3 regions of the Paenibacillus sp. OSY-SE genome follow, and region 1 is predicted to be linked to each of the others. Evidence: riboswitches for the same ligand, from Rfam matches in the RefSeq annotation. Region 1 holds a riboswitch; each other region holds the start of a gene.
What was found. A riboswitch is a leader RNA that binds a small molecule or an ion and turns the genes downstream of it on or off. The one in region 1 is predicted to bind cyclic di-AMP.

Region 1 (7,058 bases):
GGGGCTAATCTATGAGAAACAAAAGTCTGGTATTCAAGTCTGTCGTCGCTATGACGGTGCTTCTCGCTGTCATGTCAGGTGTGTTCACGACCTTCTCTTACATGATGGAACGGAGCATTTACAATGGAGAACTATCTTCTCTCCATACGACCCTTACCAAACAAATCGAACTCGAATGGGAGGGCATCGCCGGAGCGGCCGAGAAGCTAAAATCGTTAGACGCATTGCAATATGTCAAGGATCAGAGTATTGCATGGATACATAATAGCTTGAATGGCATGATTCGGGACAATTTCATCAGCAATACGTATTTGCTCTTTCCCGAAATGATCGAACAGGATGGGAAATCGTATTTGAAATTGCTGCAGGGGAGCCAGTCTTTCATTGACACGGGCATAAAGCCTGGTGACAACTACGAGCTTCCGCCCGAGCTTATTCAAGCGGTTCAGGACATGAAGGAGACGGGCACCGGGCTTAGCGACATGTACGAGGATGAGGATGGGGAATGGATTACCGTCTTTAAACCAATCCAGAACAAACAAAATCAAACCGTAGCGATTTTTGCCGTCGATTTCAATAATGAAACAATTAATGACGACCTGAACGTGATGCTGTGGAAAACGGTTGGAGTCGGAGCGGCTACCGGTGCCGTGTTTATTGCTATTATTGTCTTGCTGATCCGCCGCCTTATCCTGCCGTTGAAGGAATTGTCCGAGCTGTCGAAGCGGGCGGCGAACGGCGATTTGACCGTGACGATCCCGGTCACGTCCAAAGATGAGATTGGCGTTCTGTCAGACAACTTCAATGTGATGATGACCCACATTAAGCAGCTTGTTGCGAATGTAAAGTCTACGGCGGACCATGTGGCTGAATCGTCAGATCAACTATCGATTATCGCGGAGCAAACGGCTCAGTCGAGTCATGAAATATCCGGCTCCATTCAGGAAGTCGCCTCCGGCTCGGAGACACAGCTGCAGGGTGCGGAAGAGAGCAAAGCGGCGATGTCGGAAATCGCGATCGGCATTCAACGGATCGCCGAATCAACTGCGACGGTGTCAGAGCTCAGCCTTGAGGCAGCAGGTGCGGCGCAGCAAGGTAATGAAGTCGTGCAGCAGACGATGAAGCAGATGAATCATATCAACAACTCTGTCCACCGTTCCGTGGAGATTACGAAGTCGTTAACCGAACAATCGAAGCAGATTGAACAGGTTGTTGGCATTATCGGCAATGTAGCGACGCAGACGAATCTGTTGGCGCTCAATGCTTCCATAGAGGCGGCGCGAGCGGGCGAGCACGGACGGGGCTTCGGTGTGGTTGCGCAAGAAGTGCGGCAGCTAGCCGAACAAACGAAGGCTTCGACAGAGCAAATCGCCGAAATGCTCCATTCCGTCGTGAAGTATACGAGACAGTTGGCGGAAGCGATGGAAAACAGCGCGATTGAGGTGCAGGAAGGGGCGAAAATCGTTCAGGTCGCAGGCGATAACTTTCAACTGTTATGGACATCTGTGCAAGATGTTACTGAACAGGTTCAAGAAGTGTCTGCCGCAGCTCAAGAAATGTCCGCTGGCAGTGAAGAGGTGGCGGCTTCCCTTGAGAATCTGGCGGAAATTGCAAGAAGCTCATCAGAAAGTTCGCAGAGCGTGGCCGCTTCGTCCGAAGAACAATTGGCAATCGTCGAAGAGATTTCGGATTCTGCAGTCGTGTTGAATCGGAAAATGAAGGAATTGCAAGAAGAGCTGCGCAAGTTTACTTTGTAGTGATGAAAGTCCCTGCTCCATTAACGAGCAGGGGCTTTTTTCACGAATTGACGGGAAATTGCTCATTGGTACTTCTGGCCGTGTTCAGTATACTAGAACTCAGGCTTTACAAATCGATCATATTGAATGAGGACACAACATGAATGACAGCTCGATATCTGAACATCCCGTAACGTATAAGCAGATGCTTGCCTTTTTCCTGCCCTTAGGATTCTCTTCTACTCTTGTTACGGTATCCCACGTCATTATTAACAGTACGCTTGCAAGGTCACCGAATCCGGAATTTATTATTTCTACCTATGCCATCGCATTGAGCCTGTACAGCTTGACGGAGCGGCCGGGCATTCTGCTTAGACAGACCTGCTCAACCTTGGTTCGGGATCGGAATTCTTTCCGGGCGATGACCTCAATCAGCAACTATGTGTTGGCCTGCATTATGCTGCTCAACACGATTATTGCATACACTCCGCTCGGTACGGTCGTATTTCGCCACTTCTTCGGCGTGGAGGAGGCAGCCTTAGAGCCGACGCTTGGTGTATACCGGATATTAATGTTCGTCAGTATATTTTCGGGAATCCGCTGCTTATATCATGGCATCATTATTTATAATATGCGGACGAAGTGGCTGACCATCGGGATGATAATCCGTTTGGCTGCCATGTATGGTCTGTCGCTGTATTTTATTCGGACGGGTGTGAACAGCGGCAAGGCTGGAGCTATCATTTTTTTGTCGGGGATGGCTATAGAATGTCTGGTCGCTTGGTTGGAGGGACGCAACTTGTTGAGACATAGCATTCCCGATAAGGTGGAAGGTCACGCCATTACGAACCGATCCCATATTTTCAAATTCTATAAGCCGCTATTATATTCATCCTTTATTGCCGTTCTGATCGGACCATCTATCAATGCCATGCTGGGGAAAACGGCGGAACAGCAGCTTGCGGTTGCTTCGTTTGCGCTTGCGAGCAGCATTAACCTGCTTGTGCTCAGTTTTTTTACGTATTTGCATCAGATCGTGCTCAATTTCTATGCGAAGGATAGCAGGAAAGTCAAACGCTTTGCGTTTACACTCGCCTTTCTTCCCGGGTTGCTGACGGCTCTGCTCAGCTTCACACCGATTGGACCATGGATATTGACGCAGGTGATGGGGGCGAACGAGGAATTGATGCGTGCGAGCCTAGACACGCTACGGGTCCTCATGCTGTACAGCTTCATTTTTCCGTGGATCGACTATGGCAACGGAATCATCATGATGCGCGGACAGACGAAAATGATGATGAGATCTCAAATGGGGAACGTCGTTCTTACGATTGCGACTCTCATCTTATGTGTCTGGATGACGCCTGGATGGAACGGCACGATCGGTGCGCTTGCCCAATCGCTAGGAGTGGCGGCGGAGTTGACAATCGTCATGATTGTCGTCAATTCGGGAAATACGCCTGTCCGTCCGGCTCGCGATAAGGGCGCTTCACTATAAATTCATGCATAAGGATAAATGAGGTAATTCACTTCGGCTTCAATACCTGTCATTTATCCTTTTTTTTGTGCTTTAAGTCCTGTTGAATTATTTGAGTGTATGACGAAAAGCGCAATACAAATGCAGGTCGTGGATACACAAGAGTCGTCCGATGAAAAAGATTGCGTTTGCGGCCAAGTCGTACCGTGAGATACCCGGTTCTGTTCGGGATGCAGACATCAATTTCCCGAAGAAGCAGCGCCGGTACCGGCCGATATGCAATCATAAGGAGGTCTTTGTCGATGCAGCAATTTTCCAATGTAATTCGTGAATTGAGAACCTGGTTGTTGTCCTTTTCATTTATTCAAGTTCTTTCGCCTTTTAGGCTGTATTTATTATTTGGCGGGATAGGAGTCGGGTTTCTTCAAGCTTTACTGTTCAAGGTGCTGCCCTATTCCAGCTATGGTGTCTTGGACTTTATGTTTTATACGATTCCGTTAAGCGCGGTTGCCGGTTATTCCTTTCTGCTAGGAGTATGGCTGACGCTTATATCCAGCGATATCAAGTATTTGCCGTATGGCCTTTGGGCGAAAGCCGTTCTGATTTTGTTTCCCTTTATGGCCATTAGTGTTAATTCCCTGATCTCTGTAGCTGTATATGCTTACCTCGGTTATCTCGCATTTAAATACTCGGCCTCTTCTTTTGCGGAGCAAGCAGCCTGACTTATTCATTGAGTTCAAATATACATACGGCCCCCAATTTTGGGGGCTTTCGCTGTTTATCCGCAGCTCATTCAGATAATGCAATAATAGGCTTGCGATCTCTCCATTAAGAGGCGTTCCTTTGGACAGAAACGGTGTCTGGACAGAGGAAGTAAATCCCTTAAGGCGAGCTTTGCAAGCTGAACTTTCTCAAAGCACCACGTTCCCTTCATCTCCTCCACAAGCTCGAATGCTTCCACTACAGTTTTCCCTTTTACCTGATCCAGCCGCCGCGACCAGTGAATGAGATCAAAGTGCGGAGCAGTATGATAAAACAGTAACTTACCCCAACCAACGGCGCCGTTTGCGCAGGAAATTTTCAATACCAACGTTAGCGGCCTTGAGCCGCCTTCCAATCCGTGTCCGGACGACACAGATATTTGATACAATTCCAAATTGCTAATGATTCGTTCCGCTTGCTGCTTTGCCATGTTCATTCCCTCCAGGCATTGTCTTGCGCGCAGCGAAGCCATCATGACTGATTGCCGCGGGTTGCTGCGGCATAATTGAACAATCAGGCTGCGAATGACAGACACTGCGCAGGTAATCATGTGCCTCTCCCGCTACGCTTACGAGGTTAGCTGACGGATTCGGACGTAGGAGTCGCCCTGCCGACGGCAAGCTTGCCAATCGGATTCACCCCGATGGACCAAGTTAAACCAAGTCAGAAAAGGTCCTGATGGGTCCCCCGCTCCTTGCTTCAAGAATTCAGCGATCGAAAGAATGATGGTGTACGACACGTATCTTACTCCTTTCCTTTATGCTTTGTACAATGTGAAAACAGTTAAAAAACCGTATATTTTCATCGAATCGGCTGGGAAATTGGTTTTGTTTACAAATAGGAACTGTTTATTTCGCGATTTTACGGTTGTTTCTTCGAAAAGCTAATGTTTTCTGAAAATGCAGAAACCGCATCACGATTTCTGCGCAAAATGGGTGAAGGGAGACTGTGCTCATATGATGCGCCCTATAGAGGAAGTATTCTGAAATACCGAGCAAGAACGAGATAATGAACGCGATAAATGGATTTAGAAGTGTAAATCGATTTTGGCAGACCAAAAGCTGCCGTTTTCTAGTCATTTTTGGAAATTTGGCTGCTTTACAAAGTAACTGCCGAGACGTAATATACGTTCATGAATTAAATTATCCGTTCAGCATTCTGAATCGCTTAATTTCTGCACAGCAGAAAGCGGGGGAACCAACATCTGATCGAATTCCGATGTGAGAGTCGGAGAACGGTCATGGGGTGAATCCTGCGGAATTGGATTCCATGGGTCTAATTCCGGGGTAGGGCAACTCTCACTGCCCGAATCCGTCAGCTAACCTCGTAAGCGTAGGAGAGAGGATGAGGACTCGTGATCGATTAATCGGCCACAGGGTTTATGCCTCTGTGGCTTTTTATTGTCTTCCCATGAAAATAATGAAAATCATAGCTTGTACCTTTTCAAATTTATCGCTTAATTTCTGTAAAGCAGAAAGCGGGGGAACCAACGAGCTTGGGCGCATAGTTGACCGAGCTCACGGGGTGAATCCGACAGTTCACTGTCGGTAGGGCGACTCTCGCGCCCGAATCCGTCAGCTAACCTCGTAAGCGTACGGAGAGAGGCAACGATCGTCGTGTGTGACACGGTTTAATAGACTGTGCCCGGAAACCACGAGAAAGTTCCTTTTCTCGCAGGTTTCTTTTTTATTGCCTTTTTTGGGCGTGAGAGCACGATTGCGTGTTAAAAACAATGCTAATGAAGAGAGGTTGTCACATGTCTGATCTATATATGATTGCTGCTCTAGCCCTTGCCTTTTCCATGTTCTGCGGATTTTTGGCATGGTGCGGCAAAGTTGTCGAACAAACGGGAGGAGACGAACGATGATGTTCCTCACCATTTGTATCGTGTTTCTGTTCCTGTACTTAATTTACGCGCTGATTCATCCGGAAAAATTTTAACCGAACGACGGACTTATACATTAGAGGGGGAGCCTATCCATGGGGATTTTGCAAATTGCGGCGGTTCTTATTCTGCTGCTTCTACTTGTCAAACCATTAGGGAGCTATATGTACCATGTGTTCTCTAATCAACCGAACCGGACCGACAAGCTGTTTACACCGTTCGAGAATGTCATTTATGGCATTGCGGGTCTGAAGAACCGCTCCAGCATGTCGTGGAAGAAATATACGCTCAGTTTGATTTTGACCAACATTGTGCTGGTCGTGCTAGGATATATCATTTTGCGAGTGCAGAAGCTGCTGCCGCTGAATCCGAACGGCATCGACAATATGGAGCCGACACTCTCGTTCAATACGATTATCAGCTTTATGACAAACACGAATTTACAGCATTACAGCGGTGAATCCGGGCTGACCTATTTCTCGCAAATGGCGGTCATTATGATGATGATGTTCACGTCAGCGGCCACCGGTATCGTCGTGGCCATCGCCTTTATTCGCGGGATTACGTCCAAAGGAAATACGCTTGGCAACTTTTTCGTTGACTTTGTCAAGGCGCATACGCGCTTACTGCTGCCACTCGCAGTTGTTGTGACGCTTATTCTTGTTGCATTGCAAGTTCCGCAAACCTTCGGGGCTACGGTGCAGGCGACAACGCTGCAAGGAGACGTGCAATCAATTGCGCGGGGCCCGGTTGCCTCGCTGGTGTCGATTAAGCACTTGGGTACGAACGGCGGCGGATTTTTCGGGGTGAACTCCTCTCATCCGTTCGAGAACCCGAACCCGCTTACGAATGTGATTGAGATATTATCGATGTGGTGCATCCCGGCTGCATTGACTTACACCTTCGGCAAATTTGCCCGCAATCAGAAGCAAGGGTGGGTCATCTTCGGTGCGATGAGCATGCTGTTTCTCATGTTTTTGTCGCTGGCCTATTATGCGGAAAGCCAAGGCAATCCGGCGATAAACGCACTTGGCATCGATGCTGCGCAAGGCAGCATGGAGGGGAAGGAGGTGCGCTTCGGCATTGCCCAATCCGCCCTATTCACGACCGTAACGACGGCAGCTACGACCGGCACAGTCAACAATATGCATGATACATTAACGCCGCTCGGCGGCTTAGTGCCGCTGGGGCAAATGAT
Region 2 (7,058 bases), on a different contig from region 1:
GGATTGCGCCAAGAAAATCCAAGCTATTACCGATGCGGGCAAATCTGTAAATCCAGATATTATGGTCATTTGTCATGGCGGTCCGATTGCTGATCCGGAAGATGCTCAATATATTTTCGACAACACCGTAGGTGTGGATGGATTTTTCGGTGCTTCAAGTATTGAACGGTTTGCCACAGAGGTTGGTATTAAACAGCAAGCAGAAGCATTCAAACGTGTTAATTTAAAATCGTAGAATTTATAAACTTTTCAGGGGAAGCCATAGGTTTCCCCTTATTTACGTTTTTGTAGAGTTACTTTCCCTCGCCCATCCATTCGGCTATTAGATTGTCAAAAGTAGGCTCCTCAAACATCGGATTATGTCCGCTATGCTCAAAAATCACTTTCTTCACGTTCGCATAAGTGTCATTTATCAGATCCCATAACGAGACCGCAGCAACCTCCGCTTGTTTTGCTCTATGACATGGGTAACATGTTCACTTTGCGTTGATGAAGATTCTTTAAGCCGTATATAATCAGCACCGGCAGTATCAAGTATAGCGCGCCGAGCGCCGAGCCAGACACGGTTCCTCCCAGTAAGTAAGACATGCTCATCAACAAATTATCCAGCATGAGGTGGGCGAACAATGCCGTCCAGAAGCCGTGCCTCAGCATGATGTACAAGAATATAAAACCCATAATCAACAGTTCAACCGGCCGGGAGTAGAACGGGAATATCGGATAAGTGACATGTCCGAAAGCCCAGATGAGCGTCGGGATGAGACCAGCTATCCATGGATTTCTCACCCAGCGCTGCAACAGTCCCGTGCCGAACCAGCGATAGACGCCTTCTTCCGATATCGCAGCCATCCAAGCGAGCAGAGGATATAGCGCCGGCAGCCTCAAGTTAAGCGGAGACTGTGATGCATCTGTCGTCGACCATGCGCCAAATCCCGTCTCCAAGGCGGCGAAGATAAACGTCTGCACTCCAAGCAAGAGCCCTGCATAGACCGTGCCGAGCCAGAAGGCACGGGGCAGCACCGTACCGAACTCCGGACTGCTCCAGGTTGGCATCAAGCGCCGATGCTTAGACTGATCCCACAAGCGTGTGCCTGCTAGCAAGGAGAAATAGAGCACCACTCCCTGAAGCACTGTAATTCCGCCTTGGACGATCAAAGCGTACTCCATACGGATCTGTGCGGCAGGCACCCCGAATTGAAGCGAGATGAGGCCAGGCAGCAGGTTCCAGATATGAAGCAGGGAGATTCCGCATGAGACGATGGACAGTGTGATTATCGTACCGGAGCGGAATCGGATAAGCTTGCGGTAACGAATGCACGCGACGAGCGCGAGAATGCTGAGCAGCAACGACATCCATGTATAACCAATTTTATAAATGGACGAAGCGGTGGCGGTCTGCTGCAATTCCTCTGTTTTATAGCTTAGCGGCACCTCCCATACTGGCTTGGCTGTGACGACGTCGTTGTTGTGAAAGTGTACGACGAAGTCAAGCGTTGCGCCGCCAACTTTGGCTTTGGGCACCGTGAACCGTATTTCGTCCTTGCTGTTCAAGCTTTCTTGCTGAATGTTCAACTCGGATGATGACCAGCCCAATTGTTTTATGGTCTGTTCCGCCACGGCGCGATAGTCTAACGTTCGGGAGACGACGGAGTCATCCGCGGCAGTTGCCGGGCGTCCGGTGAAATTGAAGCCGATAATCTGGCCGTTCGTCATGTTGACATCGATGCTCAACACATCAGGGCGGCCTCCGCGTACAACGGAGAGCAGGACTTGATACCTATCATACGGAGCCTTGCGGCTCCAAGGCTGGAAGGCTTCCGTCAAACGTTCCTTGCTGATATATCCAGCCAGCGTGGAATCCGTCTGATACACGACTGTCGGGTCAGCACTTCGCAGCGTCAGTTCGGATCGCCAAGACTGCTGCTTCATGTACTGAATCGCCTTGTCGGCCGCCTCCGTCTTCGTAATCATTGAGACCTGTGCGCCTTCCTCCGGGCTCACCTCGAATTGCAGTAAGGGAATAATAACCTGCACGGTGAGAAACACTATGAACCCAACAATGGAAGCAATAAGTAAAGGCTTGGTTATGTAATAAGAAGGTGCAGCCTGATTATGAGCATCATGGTGTGCTTGATGGGTAAAAGACATCTTTTTTCCTCCATTTAGTCGTATATACGCAGTTCTCTTTTATTATTGTATCCACTTCATTTGTGTAAAGTCCAGCAGAGGAATGAAGCTACGCCTTGATAATGAAAGAGTTCTCGATACATTTCAAGAAAATGGGGTTTTGTAAGCGCTATTTAACGTTATTTTTCAGCCTATTCAACTGAATTTGTTCGATCTTTGACTTTGTGCGCGAGTAGGGAAACGTATATAATCTCGTTATGAATTGCATACATGCCGAGTTTCGTCAATGTACGAAAGCGGGGGAACCGATTAATGGGGTGAATTTCGCGTATGACGGGTCATAAGAACCGTCTGCGAATAGGGCAGCCTGAACGTGCCCGAATCCGTCAGCTAACCTCGTAGGCAAGTGCGTCAGGATACCAGCGATAGCATTGGATTTCCAGTGCTTTTTTTCGTGGACAAAAAGAGGTGACACCCCCTTGAAGCTTTCAAGGAAAAACAGGATTTTACATTTAACGCCGTCACGCATACTTGTCGTTGGATTTGCATTAATTATTTTATTAGGCGCATTTCTGCTTATGCTGCCGATATCAAATTCCAACGGACAGCCGCTGTCTTTTGTTGATGCGTTTTTCACAGCAACATCAGCAACCTGCGTGACCGGGCTAGTTGTGGTCGATACAGGCACCAACTTTACGGTGTTCGGGCAAGTGGTCATTATGCTGCTCATTCAAGTCGGCGGGCTTGGCTTCATGACGATGGCGACGTTGTTCGCGCTTGCTTTTAAAAAAAGAATTTCGTTAAAGGAACGTCTTATTTTACAAGAAGCGCTTAATCAAGGCAGCATGGAGGGAATTGTCCGCCTTATCCGCAAGGTGCTGCTGTTTGCCTTCTGTATCGAAGGAGCCGCCGCCATTCTGTTTGCGACGCGTTGGGCGTTCGACCTGCCACTCGGACAAGCCATTTATTTCGGGATATTCCATGCGGTGTCATTGTTCAACAATGCCGGATTCGACCTGTTCGGTTCGGTGTACGGACCGTTCTCCAGCTTAACGAGCTATGTAGGAGATCCGGTCATTAATACGGTGGCTATGTTGCTCATCGTACTCGGTGGGATTGGCTTTATCGTATTGTCCGATGTAGTGGATTATCGCCGTACCCGCAAATTGTCGCTGCATACGAAGATTGTTTTGACAATGACCGGACTTCTTATTGTTATCGGCACAGTCGTTATATTCATTTTTGAATTTACCAATACACGCACGCTCGCCGGTTTAAGCGGGTGGGAGCAGTTCTGGGCGTCTTTGTTCCAGTCTGTCAGCCCGCGTACGGCCGGCGCGAATACCATTGATATCGGCGCTATGCGCCAAGCTTCCCAGTTTTTTATGATCATACTGATGTTTATCGGGGCTTCGCCCGGTTCAACCGGGGGAGGGATCAAGACAACGACGTTCGCCATTCTTGTCGGCGCGGTCATTACGATGATTCGGGGAAAAGAGGATATCGTCATCTATCGCTATCGCTTGGCGAAGGACAGAATATTCAAAGCCGTTACGTTGACCTTGTTGGCGTTATTCCTGGTCATTATGGTCTCGATGATATTATCGACGACAGAGGACCATCCGTTCCTTATGATTTTGTTCGAGACGACGTCCGCCTTCGGCACGGTCGGCTTGACAATGGGCTTAACGACGGATTTGACCGATTTCGGCAAGGTGCTTCTATGTTTGACGATGTTTGCCGGACGATTGGGGCCGATAACGCTGGCCTATGCGCTCGGACCGAAGAGCGAGCGGGAACTGTACCGCCATCCGGAAGGCAAGATTACGATAGGGTAAATAGAGAATAGTAATGGATGAAGGAGTTAATAGCTATTATGGAGTTGCAGCAGTTTGCAGTAGTCGGGATGGGACGATTCGGATCGAGCCTTGCCAAGGAACTAGTCAGACTAGGACATCAAGTGCTGGGCATCGATAAAGATGAAGAGGTAGTTGCGGACATGACGGGCATGGTGACCCATGCCGTCGTGGCGGATGCGACGGATGAAGATGTGCTCCGCTCGCTCGGCATTCGCAACTTTGATTGCGCCATTGTTGCGATTGGCGATGACATCCAGACGAGCATCCTGGTCAGTATTCAGATGAAGGAGCTTGGCGTAAAGAAGGTAGTCGCCAAGGCGCTGTCTGACCTGCATGGCCGCGTGCTTGAGCGGCTTGACGTAGATCGGGTTATTTATCCCGAACGAGACATGGGAATCCGCGTTGCCCATCAGCTTGTGTCTCCGAATTTGCTCGATTATATCGAGCTGTCGAAGGAGTATACGATTGCTGAGCTCAGTGTACCCGGCTGCATGCAGGGGATGTCGCTGAAGGAATTGAACCCGCGGGCCAGATTCGGCTGCAGCATCGTCGCGCTCAACAAGCCGGAAGGCATCATTATCGCCCCGTCGGCCGAGGCTGTCCTAGATGAGCGGGACATTATGGTCATGATCGGAACCAACAATCAAATTGAGGATTTCGAAGAAGCGATTATGTTGAAAAAATAAAGAACACGCCGCCTGTTTGCCCGTCCATTGACGGAGTTAAGCGGGCGGCGTTTTATTTGTCTATGGGATTCACAAGCTGTCACTCCTGTATTTTCAAAATCATGTTGGCAAGCTCTTGCTTGTCAATTTCCAATGCTCTCGCTTCCTGAAGAATGCGCGGCAGCTCGACCTCTGCGAACTGGGCGCGGCGTTTCTCGCGCACGAGACGCTTCGCTCCTTGGCGCACGAACATTCCCACACCTCTTTTCTTGTACAATATGCCTTCGTCTACAAGCAAATTAATACCTTTGGCAGCCGTGGCTGGATTGATTTGCAGCACTTTGGCGAATTGATTGGTGGAAGGCACTTGGCCTTCTTCCTCTACGGCACCGATCAATATGTCATTTGCAATCATGTCGGCGATTTGCAGATAGATCGATTTGGACTCATCCAACAGCAATGGATTCACCTCGTTTCGTCCGGTTATCGTACTTACTCCACGCCGCATGCGCGGGCAAGCATTATTTCATGACCGCATTGGTTCATTACTCATGTGACTAACTATAGTTTCTGAAAATAAAAAAAGCAAGAGGCGCGATAACGCCTCTTGCCTGCAGCTTGCCATTGCAACCGTCTGCCGGCAAGGCAGCTGTTACAGAAAAATCTTCGTTAAAATGAGCAGCAGCACGAAGTAAAGGGCGATGCTGCTTGCGACGTACAAAAACCGGTTGTCGCGCGTCACTTCCGCCTGCTCCATCGTCTCGGATACCGTCATGATGACGGAGGTGAACCAGACGATGCCCGCGATCGCGAGCGACAGGGAAGTGAAGCTGATGAGCATCATGAGGAAGGCGACCAAGTAGGCCGGACCGTAGGGCATTTGCATCGCAGCCAAACGGACGAGGAACGTCTTCACGTCCGAACGCTGCACGCCCTTCCAGCGGCTGACGAGCCAGAGCGCGCCGAACAAGGCGGCGAGCGTAATAATGTAAAGCAAGACGAGCTTGATAAATAAACCGATAGACTCACCTGCGTTTAGATAAGCGCCGAAAGGATTAAGCATGGACATGAGACCGCTAAATATGCTAAAAGCGAACAAGGCGAAGCCAATTGCCGAAGCCGCCACTGCAATGACGCCGTACAGCCAGTCGGAGGCTGGCTGTAGAGCAGAGGCTTCCGTCGGATGCTTCATCAATTGAACGACGCGCTTCATATCAAAAGCTGATTCGCGCTTGGCTCCGAATGAAGCCCCGCCGTACGAATTGGAACCATTCGCGTCCAATGGTTGGTTAGGCACTTGGCCCGGAGCCGCATAAGGTGCCGAAGCGTCCATCGCTCCAGCAGCGGCGGCTGTCTCCCGGTGACTGGCGATTTCTTGGCGGACTGCCGATTCCTTCTGATCGGAAGTGCCGCTTAAGGCTGCCTCCTTGGAGCAGGTGTGGGGCTCATGCTCATCCAACTTCTCCCCACAACGGTTGCATACATCCATCTAACATCATCCTCCTGAAAACCCCTAGATTAGCAAAGTTTACTTTTTTCTTTTTCTATTTCAATTTCGACAGCAAATGACATTATTCCTTCTTGAAAATGTGATTCCATGTCGTCGCCGCCTGCGTCGTTTCTTCAATGAACCGTTTGGCCGCATGGCTTAAGGCGGCTTGCTCGGCGTATACAATAGAAGTGATGCGTTCGGTTTGCTTCAGCTCTTTTAAATGAATGGCGACCAATTTATTGTCCTGCAGCCATTCTGAGCGCAGATACGACTTCGGCAGCAGTGCAGCGGCATGGCTCGTCGACAGCAGCCGCACGATCGCCTCGAATGAATCGATCTCCATCCGGATATCCGGCATGATGCGATAGCGGCGGAACAGATCGTCGATGAGCTTGCGGTACCAGGAGCCTTTGGAGAACAGCAGCATCGGCAAGCCGTTCAAGCGGGCCATCGACCAGTCGCGGCAGTCTGCCAAGTCATGATTTTGCGGCAGCACCAGCTGCAAATGGTCTGCAAACAGCGGGATGCATATGAGGCCTGGTTCACGTATGGCATCAGCTACGAGCCCTAGATCAACCGATTGCTCGCGTACCTGAGAGACAATTTCGTGGGTCTTGCCTGTTACGGCTTTTACGTTAGCTTCCGGATGCTTTTTCACAAATAAGGAAACAAACAGCGGCAGCGTCGTCTGCAGTGTCGTTAAGCTGGCGCCTATCGTGACGGTAGCATGTCCTTCCGCCTTGTAATCGGCGATAGACTTCAAGAAATCGAGCTGGCGGTTGCGGATGTCAAGCGCGAATTCATAAGTAACCTGGCCGACGCGCGTCAGTTCGAGCCGTTTGCCGTTCCGAATAAACAAATCGACACCGAGCTCCGCTTCGAGCTTCGCAATCTGGCGGGACAGAGCAGGCTGAG
Region 3 (7,058 bases), on a different contig from region 1:
ATCGCTGTACATACGAACTCGTTATGAAGAGGAGTCAGTATGGTTAGAGGTGGAGGATGAGGGCTCCGGCTTTGAAGAGAAAGTGCTCGAGTCTGCGGGAACTCCATTTGTAACGACGAAGGCGGAAGGTACAGGTCTGGGACTATCGATCTGCTATAGTATTGTGCATCGACATCAAGGCCAGTTAATGATTCAATCGGAACCTGGGAAGACTTTAATTAATGTGAAATTTCCAGTGAAGCAAGCGCCAGCTACAGAATAGACAGAGCTCAGCGATGATGCAAAATAAGCGAATGAATGAACGGGGAGAGAAGCTCTAATTGCGCCCCCCCCTCGCTCATCGTGCGGATGAGATGATGTCAGCAGGCATGACCGATGTCGGGCAATGCATCATATTCACATAAAATGCAACGATAGGCCCAGTCTTCTTGCTGCTGTATGATGCAATGAAGGCAGTAGGAATCGATAATACTTGGTGTTGTGATGTAAAATTATGACTTGTTAAATATTGGGTTGACTGTTCATGCGCTTGAAATACTTCATTCCCCAATTCCAGATGTGTTCCGATAAACTAAGAGATTTGTATTAAATGGTATGTTAGGAATAAATGGTTTTCAAAATACGCACTTTTGGATCTACAGAAATCAATCTCCTCATCACAGCTATGGTATTATCAACCATTGTATTATATCATAGGAAGGTTTCGGCAAGATGAAAGCGCCGCTATGAAAAATTATTGAAAAGAAGGATTGTATAAGTATACACCATCATGTATAATGAGTTCAGCCCTTCGAAATGATAGGGTAAAATAGATAGAAGAAGCGGGGATGTCATCTATGAAAGCACTGAAAATCGTTACCATATGCACACTATTAATGAGTCTTCTCATCGGTTGCGGAGCGAAGGGCGACCGTTATGATACAGTTATGGAGAACAAAAAGCTGGTGCTCGGAGTGAGCGCGGACTATCCGCCATTCGAGTTCCACGCAACGGTCGACGGGAAAGACGAGATTGTCGGATTTGATATTGAGCTCGCGAAGGAAATCGCGAAGGACTTAGGAGTGCCGCTTGAAATTAAGGACATGAAGTTCGACTCTGTCGTCGCATCTGTACCGACCGGAAAGATCGATATCGCCATCAGCGGCATGGACCCGACTCCTGACCGCCAGAAAGCGATGGATTTCTCCAAACCATACTATGTTGCCGAAGCTGGTGTCATCGTACGGGCGGAAGACAAAGATAAATACAAGTCACCCGAAGATATGAAAGGTTTGAAGGTAGGCGTTCAAAAAGGTTCTACGTTCGAGGATGTAATCGGACAAATTCCGGAAGCAAAAGCCGAGTTGCTGAATAAGGTGAACGACCTTGTGCTAGCGTTGGAAACGAAGCGTATTGACGCGGTTCTGGTAGAGAAGCCAGTAGCTAAATCTTATGAAGCCAATCGCAAGGAGCTGGCAGTAGCTGACGTCGTATTGAAGCCGGCGAGCGACGGTTATGCTGTCGGCATGCGCAAGGATAGCCCGAAATTGGTGGAAGCTGTGAACAAGACAATCGACCGTCTGAAGTCTGAAGGCAAGCTGGACCAGTTCATTACGCAGGCGACGGAGCTGGCGGAATCGGGAGAGTAAGGCAGGAGAAGGCGGCGGATAGCCGCTTTTTTCATGAGTTGGACACAATAGTGCTATATGAGCAAGGATGGGAAAGGGGTTAGACCGGTGCTCGATTGGTTTGGAATGTTATGGGACTTTAAATGGGATTATTTATCCGGGGCGAAAATAACGGTGCTGTTATCGTTGTTTTCCGTATTGGCTGGATTCATTTTAGGCGTTGTTATTGTCTTGGTGCGAATGTCCGGCTTCAAGCCATTGAAATGGCTGACGACCGCATATATTGAATTGGTGCGAGGCACGCCGCTTCTCGTGCAAATTTTTATCATTTATTTCGGTTTAACTGAATTCGGCATCGAGTTCAGTCCGTTTATGGCTGGAGTCGTCGCGGTATCGATTAACAGCTCTGCTTATTTGTCCGAAATCTTCCGCGCCGGCATTCAAGCAATCGATAGAGGGCAGGCCGAGGCTGCCCGCTCTTTGGGGATGTCAAAAGCGATGACGCTGCGACATATCGTGCTGCCGCAAGCGTTTCGCAACGTCCTGCCAGCGATTGGCAACGAGTTCGTGACCATTATAAAGGAAACGTCCATTGTCAGCTTCATCGGCATTACGGACATCATGTTCCAAACCGAGGTCATACGGAGTAAAACGTATACGGCTCTGGGGCCGCTTATGGGTGCGGCCATGATGTATTTCATTCTTACCTTTACGCTTTCCAAAGCGGTTGCAACTCTGGAAAGGAAGTTGAGCAGTCATGATTGAGGTTCGCAATTTGCATAAATCGTTCGGTGCATTGGATATTTTGAAAGGCATGAATATGTCGATCAAACAAGGCGAAGTTGTCGTCGTCATAGGGCCGAGCGGCTCAGGAAAGAGCACCTTTCTGCGGTGTTTGAATCTGTTGGAGACGCCGACGCAGGGTGATATTTTGTTCGAGGGCACGAAGATTAATGAGAAGAAGCATAATATTAACAAGACGCGTGAGAAGATGGGCATGGTGTTTCAGTCGTTCAATCTGTTCCCGCATATGACGGTGTTGAATAATATTACGCTTGCGCCGATTAAGGTGAAGCAGTTGAAGAAGAAGCAGGCAGAGATGGTTGCCATGGATCTGCTGACCAAAGTCGGTCTGGCTGACAAGGCCACGGCTTATCCAGGACAGTTATCGGGCGGTCAGAAGCAGCGTATCGCCATTGCCCGCGCACTCGCCATGCAGCCGCATGTCATGCTTTTTGACGAGCCTACGTCAGCTCTTGATCCGGAGATGGTGGGTGAAGTGCTGGAAGTGATGAAATCGCTCGCCAGTGAAGGAATGACGATGGTCATCGTGACTCATGAAATGGGCTTTGCCCGTGAGGTGGGAGATCGGATTTTATTTATGGATGGCGGCGATGTCGTGGAGCAGGGTACGCCAGAGCAAGTGTTCCAGCACCCGCAGCATTCCAGAACACGTGACTTTTTAAGCAAAGTATTGTAAAACACGATGAGTAACTATAATCTCCAGTAGTTAGGGATTTGGACAGAATGACCACTCCCCTAATTATGGGGATTTTTTTATGAAGTGAAACCAGATTGTTCAAATTCTCAAGCATCCGGTTGACGTACGCCTAAAATGCGGTTCATCTTTAGGGGATATTTGGAATATGTAATTTGTTTACAAATTTTTAAACTATGTTATTATAAAAGTGCGAATATTACAAAGTTGTTACTAGTAATTACAAAAGTGTTAGGATTAAGCGTTAAATTACGCTGAAAAAATCCATAGGGAGTCATTATTTCAAGACAATTCCAGCAAATCCCTGCGCACAGGTTACAAGTTTGTGATATGATGCAATTCAAGCCGAAACGAAGCACCCGTACGGGGGATGATTGACCGGTGTTCAATAAATGATCACCTTGGGGTGAATCGCCATTCCGAAAGATCGGACATGGTGTAGGGGAACTCCTTAACCCGAATCCGACAACTAACCCCGCAGGCTACTGACAGGAGGAACATATGCGTAAAAGAACAATTGTGAAGCTCGCAGCCGCTTTACTGGGTATAGCTACCATTTTACAGATCATCCCGGTATATGCCGAGCCCTACCAAGCTAAAGAGGGAGATACATTCTACTCTATTGCTAAAAAGCAAAATATTAGCGTAGAAGCTCTAGTAAATGAGAATCTATTGATTAATCCGAAGAATATATACGGCGGGTTGACAATGGAAATTCCGACGCCAGTCATTCAAGGAAAAGTATCGTCATCTTATTCCTTGCCTGCCAAGGCAATTGAGAGAGACAACAAAGATGACGCATCGAAGGCTTCAACAGAAGCACAGAAGGCAGCTAAGACTGAAGCAGTGGCACAGAAGGAAGCGAAGAAAGCAACGGGTGACAAGAAAAGATCCACACCACAACAAACAGTGAAAGCAGCAAATACTGCTCCTAAAAATGTGGTTAAAGTGTCGGGACGTCCGACAACCTATTCGAAGAAGCTGAACATGCGCGCAACTGCGTATACAGCGCATCCGAGCGAAAATGGTGAGTGGGGAGCCGTAGATTTCTACGGGAATGCATTGAAGCTGGGCACGGTTGCCGTTGACCCTAAAGTGATACCGCTCGGAACTAAGCTGTTCATTACAGGCTATCAATTCAAGCATCTGCCGCAAGGAGGACTCGTAGCTGAGGCACGGGATATTGGCGGGGCGATTAAAGGTAAAAAGGTAGACATTTTTGTTCCGGTAAGCAAAAGTGCCGGCAGCACTTTCGGCGTGCAAGATGTGCAGGTTTATATTATCAAATAACAATTGCAATTATACTTAAGTAACCAAAATGTGAAGAGGCTGTCCCGAAAGTAGAGAAAACTACTAGAGGGGCAGTCTCTTTTACATAATTATGTGCTGATCTATTCAATCCCAAATGACCTTCCAATTATGATTTACCGTTGCGGTAATTGTGCCCTGCTTCATCATATAGTCTGCGATAAGCTCGGCTGTGTCAATCGGAATATCACGAACGACCGGCTTGCCGGAGAACATTTGGAACCCGCCGGCTCCTGAAGCGCGATAATGGTTCATGGCGACATCATATTCCTTGTCCGGATCAAGGGGCTGTCCGTTCCGTGCCAGTTGTACGATACGTGTGCCTACCGGTCGGGACACGTTCATGACATACTCTATGCCTTCCCACATGTCATAATTGTAGTGCTGCGCTTTGGGATAGAGGAAGGACGAGTGAACGGCCACTGATTGACCGTCATATGGCGCAAAGTAGCGGGCAGACCATTCCAGAGCGTCCCGGATATCGCGTCCCTTCAACCGCAACACCTTCAATGTGTTGGAATACGGACAAAATGTGGTTATTTCGCGCATGGATACCTGATTGCCGAATCCAGCAGCGCTATCGTCAAATAAGGCGGTGCATGAAATATCCGTGCCCGATACGTCCATCTGCACACGGTTGATGAACTCGATTAAAGGGTGCTCGGCAAGCCGGGCCTCATGGGGATCACGTATTCGCATATCCCCGTTAATTCGGCAAATGGGGCGGTCAAGCCAACGCTGGACATTCACTTCGTAAGGCGTAATCCATTCGCTAAGCTCACGGTCGGCTTCAGCGCCTGCCGCGGCAATCAACTGAGAGCGTTTCTCGCTGACGAGCCAGCGGCCATCTTGACGAGTAAGAAGCAATTCAATTTCGGCCGCGTACCGGCCTTGACTTCCCGGTTGAACAACAATAGTGTCCCCGATATTGCCGCTGGCAATGGTCCGGTGCTGATGTCCGGTAATGAGCACGTCGATGCCTTCCACTTCTGCGCATATCCGTGAGCCTTCATTTTCCCCCGTATCCTCCTCGAGAGCAGCTCCCGTGCGTAAATCTCTTTCCAGACCGCCGTGATAAGCGATGATAACGATGTCGGCTCCTTTACAGCTCCGTAATTCAGGCACCCACTGCTTGGCGGCTTCTACAGCCGGCAGGAAATGCAGGCCAGCGATATGCTCAGGCAGTTCCCAATGTGGGGTGAAACGGGTGGTCAGTCCGAGCACGGCTGCGCGCAGCCCGCCAGCAAATTCCGTTATGAAGTAAGGGTCGCCAAAGTATGGTTTTCCCGTATCCTCTCGCACAATGTTGGCCGCCAACCAGGGAAACGAAGATTCGCGCTGCGCTTTTTTCACAAAATCAAGACCGAAATTAAATTCGTGGTTGCCCGGGATGAATGCGTCATATTTAAGACGATTCAAGGCGGCAATCATCGGATTGGGGGACTGCGGATCGAACCGGGCATGATAAGTAGCCAAAGGTGTTCCTTGCAGAAGGTCGCCGTTATCGATGAGAAGAAAATGCTCCTTGTCTGCGCGGACCTGCCGAATCCGTGAAGCGAGCTTTAGCAGACCCAATTCTTCGGGGGCGTTGTCAGCGTACCGTGTGGGCAGCATGTGGCCATGCACATCGCTTGTGGCCCATATCGTCAAGGTGAATGATTCGCGCATTACGGATGACCTCCTATAAGAGATTTTCATGCTGGGATGTCGCGATGAACTTTTATCACTGTTGTTGGCAAATCCCTGTTTTCCAATGCCTGCTCGATATAAAACCTTATTCGATGCGAACGAAATGATTCCTTCGCTGCCGCCACAGATTAACAAAATCATTACACAAAAGTAGTGTGGATAAAATTTACATAATTTTATCATGAAACTGCTGCCTTTCATGATACGCTATAGAAGCGCAGCAAGAAGGAGTGCGGCTCTGTAAGTCTTCCGGGATGCTCATATGCTGCAAGAAATTTATAGTTGAAAGCTTCCGGCTGCGGAAAAAGTCCGCTGGAACTTTCGTAACTGAAGAGGAGGGGAATTTCATGATTACGAGTAAACGTATTGGGCGCTTGCTGCTGATCGTTGGCTTGATGTTCAGCCTTATGATGCCAGTCAGCTCCGTCCTGGCCGAAGGGCCGTCGGATCCGGCGCCGGTGCTTCAACCCGTTGGCGTTCCTAACGGGAAAACCGTATTGTTCGATAACGCGCACGGACAGACGGCCGGTGCCGCGGACTGGGTCATTGATGGGGCTTTTTCCGATTTTGCCTCAGCTCTGGCTAAGGAAGGCTACCACGTCAAGGAACTGCGCAAAAAAGAACCGATTGCGCTGAACGATCTGGAAAATGCTAATGTTTTTGTCATTCCGGAAGCGAATATTCCCTTCAAAACGTCCGAACAACAGGCAATGGCGCAGTATGTGCACAATGGAGGCAGCATTTTCTTCATCGCTGACCACTATAACGCAGATCGCAACAAAAACCGTTGGGATGCTTCGGAAGTGTTCAATGGGTACCGTCGCGGAGCATGGCAGGATCCGACGGCAGGCATGAGTGCGGAGGAACGCCAATCTGCAGCAATGCAGAATGTATCAAGCTCGGATTGGCTGGCGGATAACTTCGGCATACGGATTCGCTATAATGCCCTTGGCGAT

Region 2: another riboswitch for cyclic di-AMP. It lies ahead of A372_RS0125295 (TrkH family potassium uptake protein); the one in region 1 lies ahead of A372_RS0124430 (hypothetical protein).
Region 3: another riboswitch for cyclic di-AMP. It lies ahead of A372_RS0126325 (3D domain-containing protein); the one in region 1 lies ahead of A372_RS0124430 (hypothetical protein).

The regions. Positions count from the first base shown of each region.
Region 1 is NZ_ALKF01000198.1:14,106-21,163, reverse strand. It holds gene A372_RS0124445 (methyl-accepting chemotaxis protein) at 12-1,757, shown strand; gene A372_RS0124440 (hypothetical protein) at 1,897-3,234, shown strand; gene A372_RS38020 (hypothetical protein) at 3,386-3,544, shown strand; gene A372_RS0124435 (hypothetical protein) at 3,516-3,935, shown strand; gene A372_RS0124430 (hypothetical protein) at 4,007-4,525, opposite strand; cyclic di-AMP (ydaO/yuaA leader) riboswitch at 4,527-4,698, opposite strand; cyclic di-AMP (ydaO/yuaA leader) riboswitch at 5,130-5,323, shown strand; cyclic di-AMP (ydaO/yuaA leader) riboswitch at 5,419-5,584, shown strand; gene kdpF (K(+)-transporting ATPase subunit F) at 5,797-5,916, shown strand; gene kdpA (potassium-transporting ATPase subunit KdpA) at 5,956-7,058, shown strand, end outside.
Region 2 is NZ_ALKF01000199.1:37,372-44,429, reverse strand. It holds gene A372_RS0125305 (phosphoenolpyruvate hydrolase family protein) at 1-235, shown strand, start outside; gene A372_RS0125300 (CPBP family intramembrane glutamic endopeptidase) at 457-2,148, opposite strand; cyclic di-AMP (ydaO/yuaA leader) riboswitch at 2,389-2,547, shown strand; gene A372_RS0125295 (TrkH family potassium uptake protein) at 2,607-3,965, shown strand; gene A372_RS0125290 (potassium channel family protein) at 4,004-4,672, shown strand; gene A372_RS0125285 (GntR family transcriptional regulator) at 4,752-5,111, opposite strand; gene A372_RS0125280 (hypothetical protein) at 5,304-6,140, opposite strand; gene A372_RS0125275 (LysR family transcriptional regulator) at 6,223-7,058, opposite strand, start outside.
Region 3 is NZ_ALKF01000200.1:67,249-74,306, forward strand. It holds gene A372_RS0126305 (sensor histidine kinase) at 1-262, shown strand, start outside; gene A372_RS0126310 (transporter substrate-binding domain-containing protein) at 837-1,628, shown strand; gene A372_RS0126315 (amino acid ABC transporter permease) at 1,716-2,372, shown strand; gene A372_RS0126320 (amino acid ABC transporter ATP-binding protein) at 2,365-3,087, shown strand; cyclic di-AMP (ydaO/yuaA leader) riboswitch at 3,439-3,605, shown strand; gene A372_RS0126325 (3D domain-containing protein) at 3,607-4,395, shown strand; gene A372_RS0126330 (bifunctional metallophosphatase/5'-nucleotidase) at 4,501-6,081, opposite strand; gene A372_RS0126335 (hypothetical protein) at 6,450-7,058, shown strand, end outside.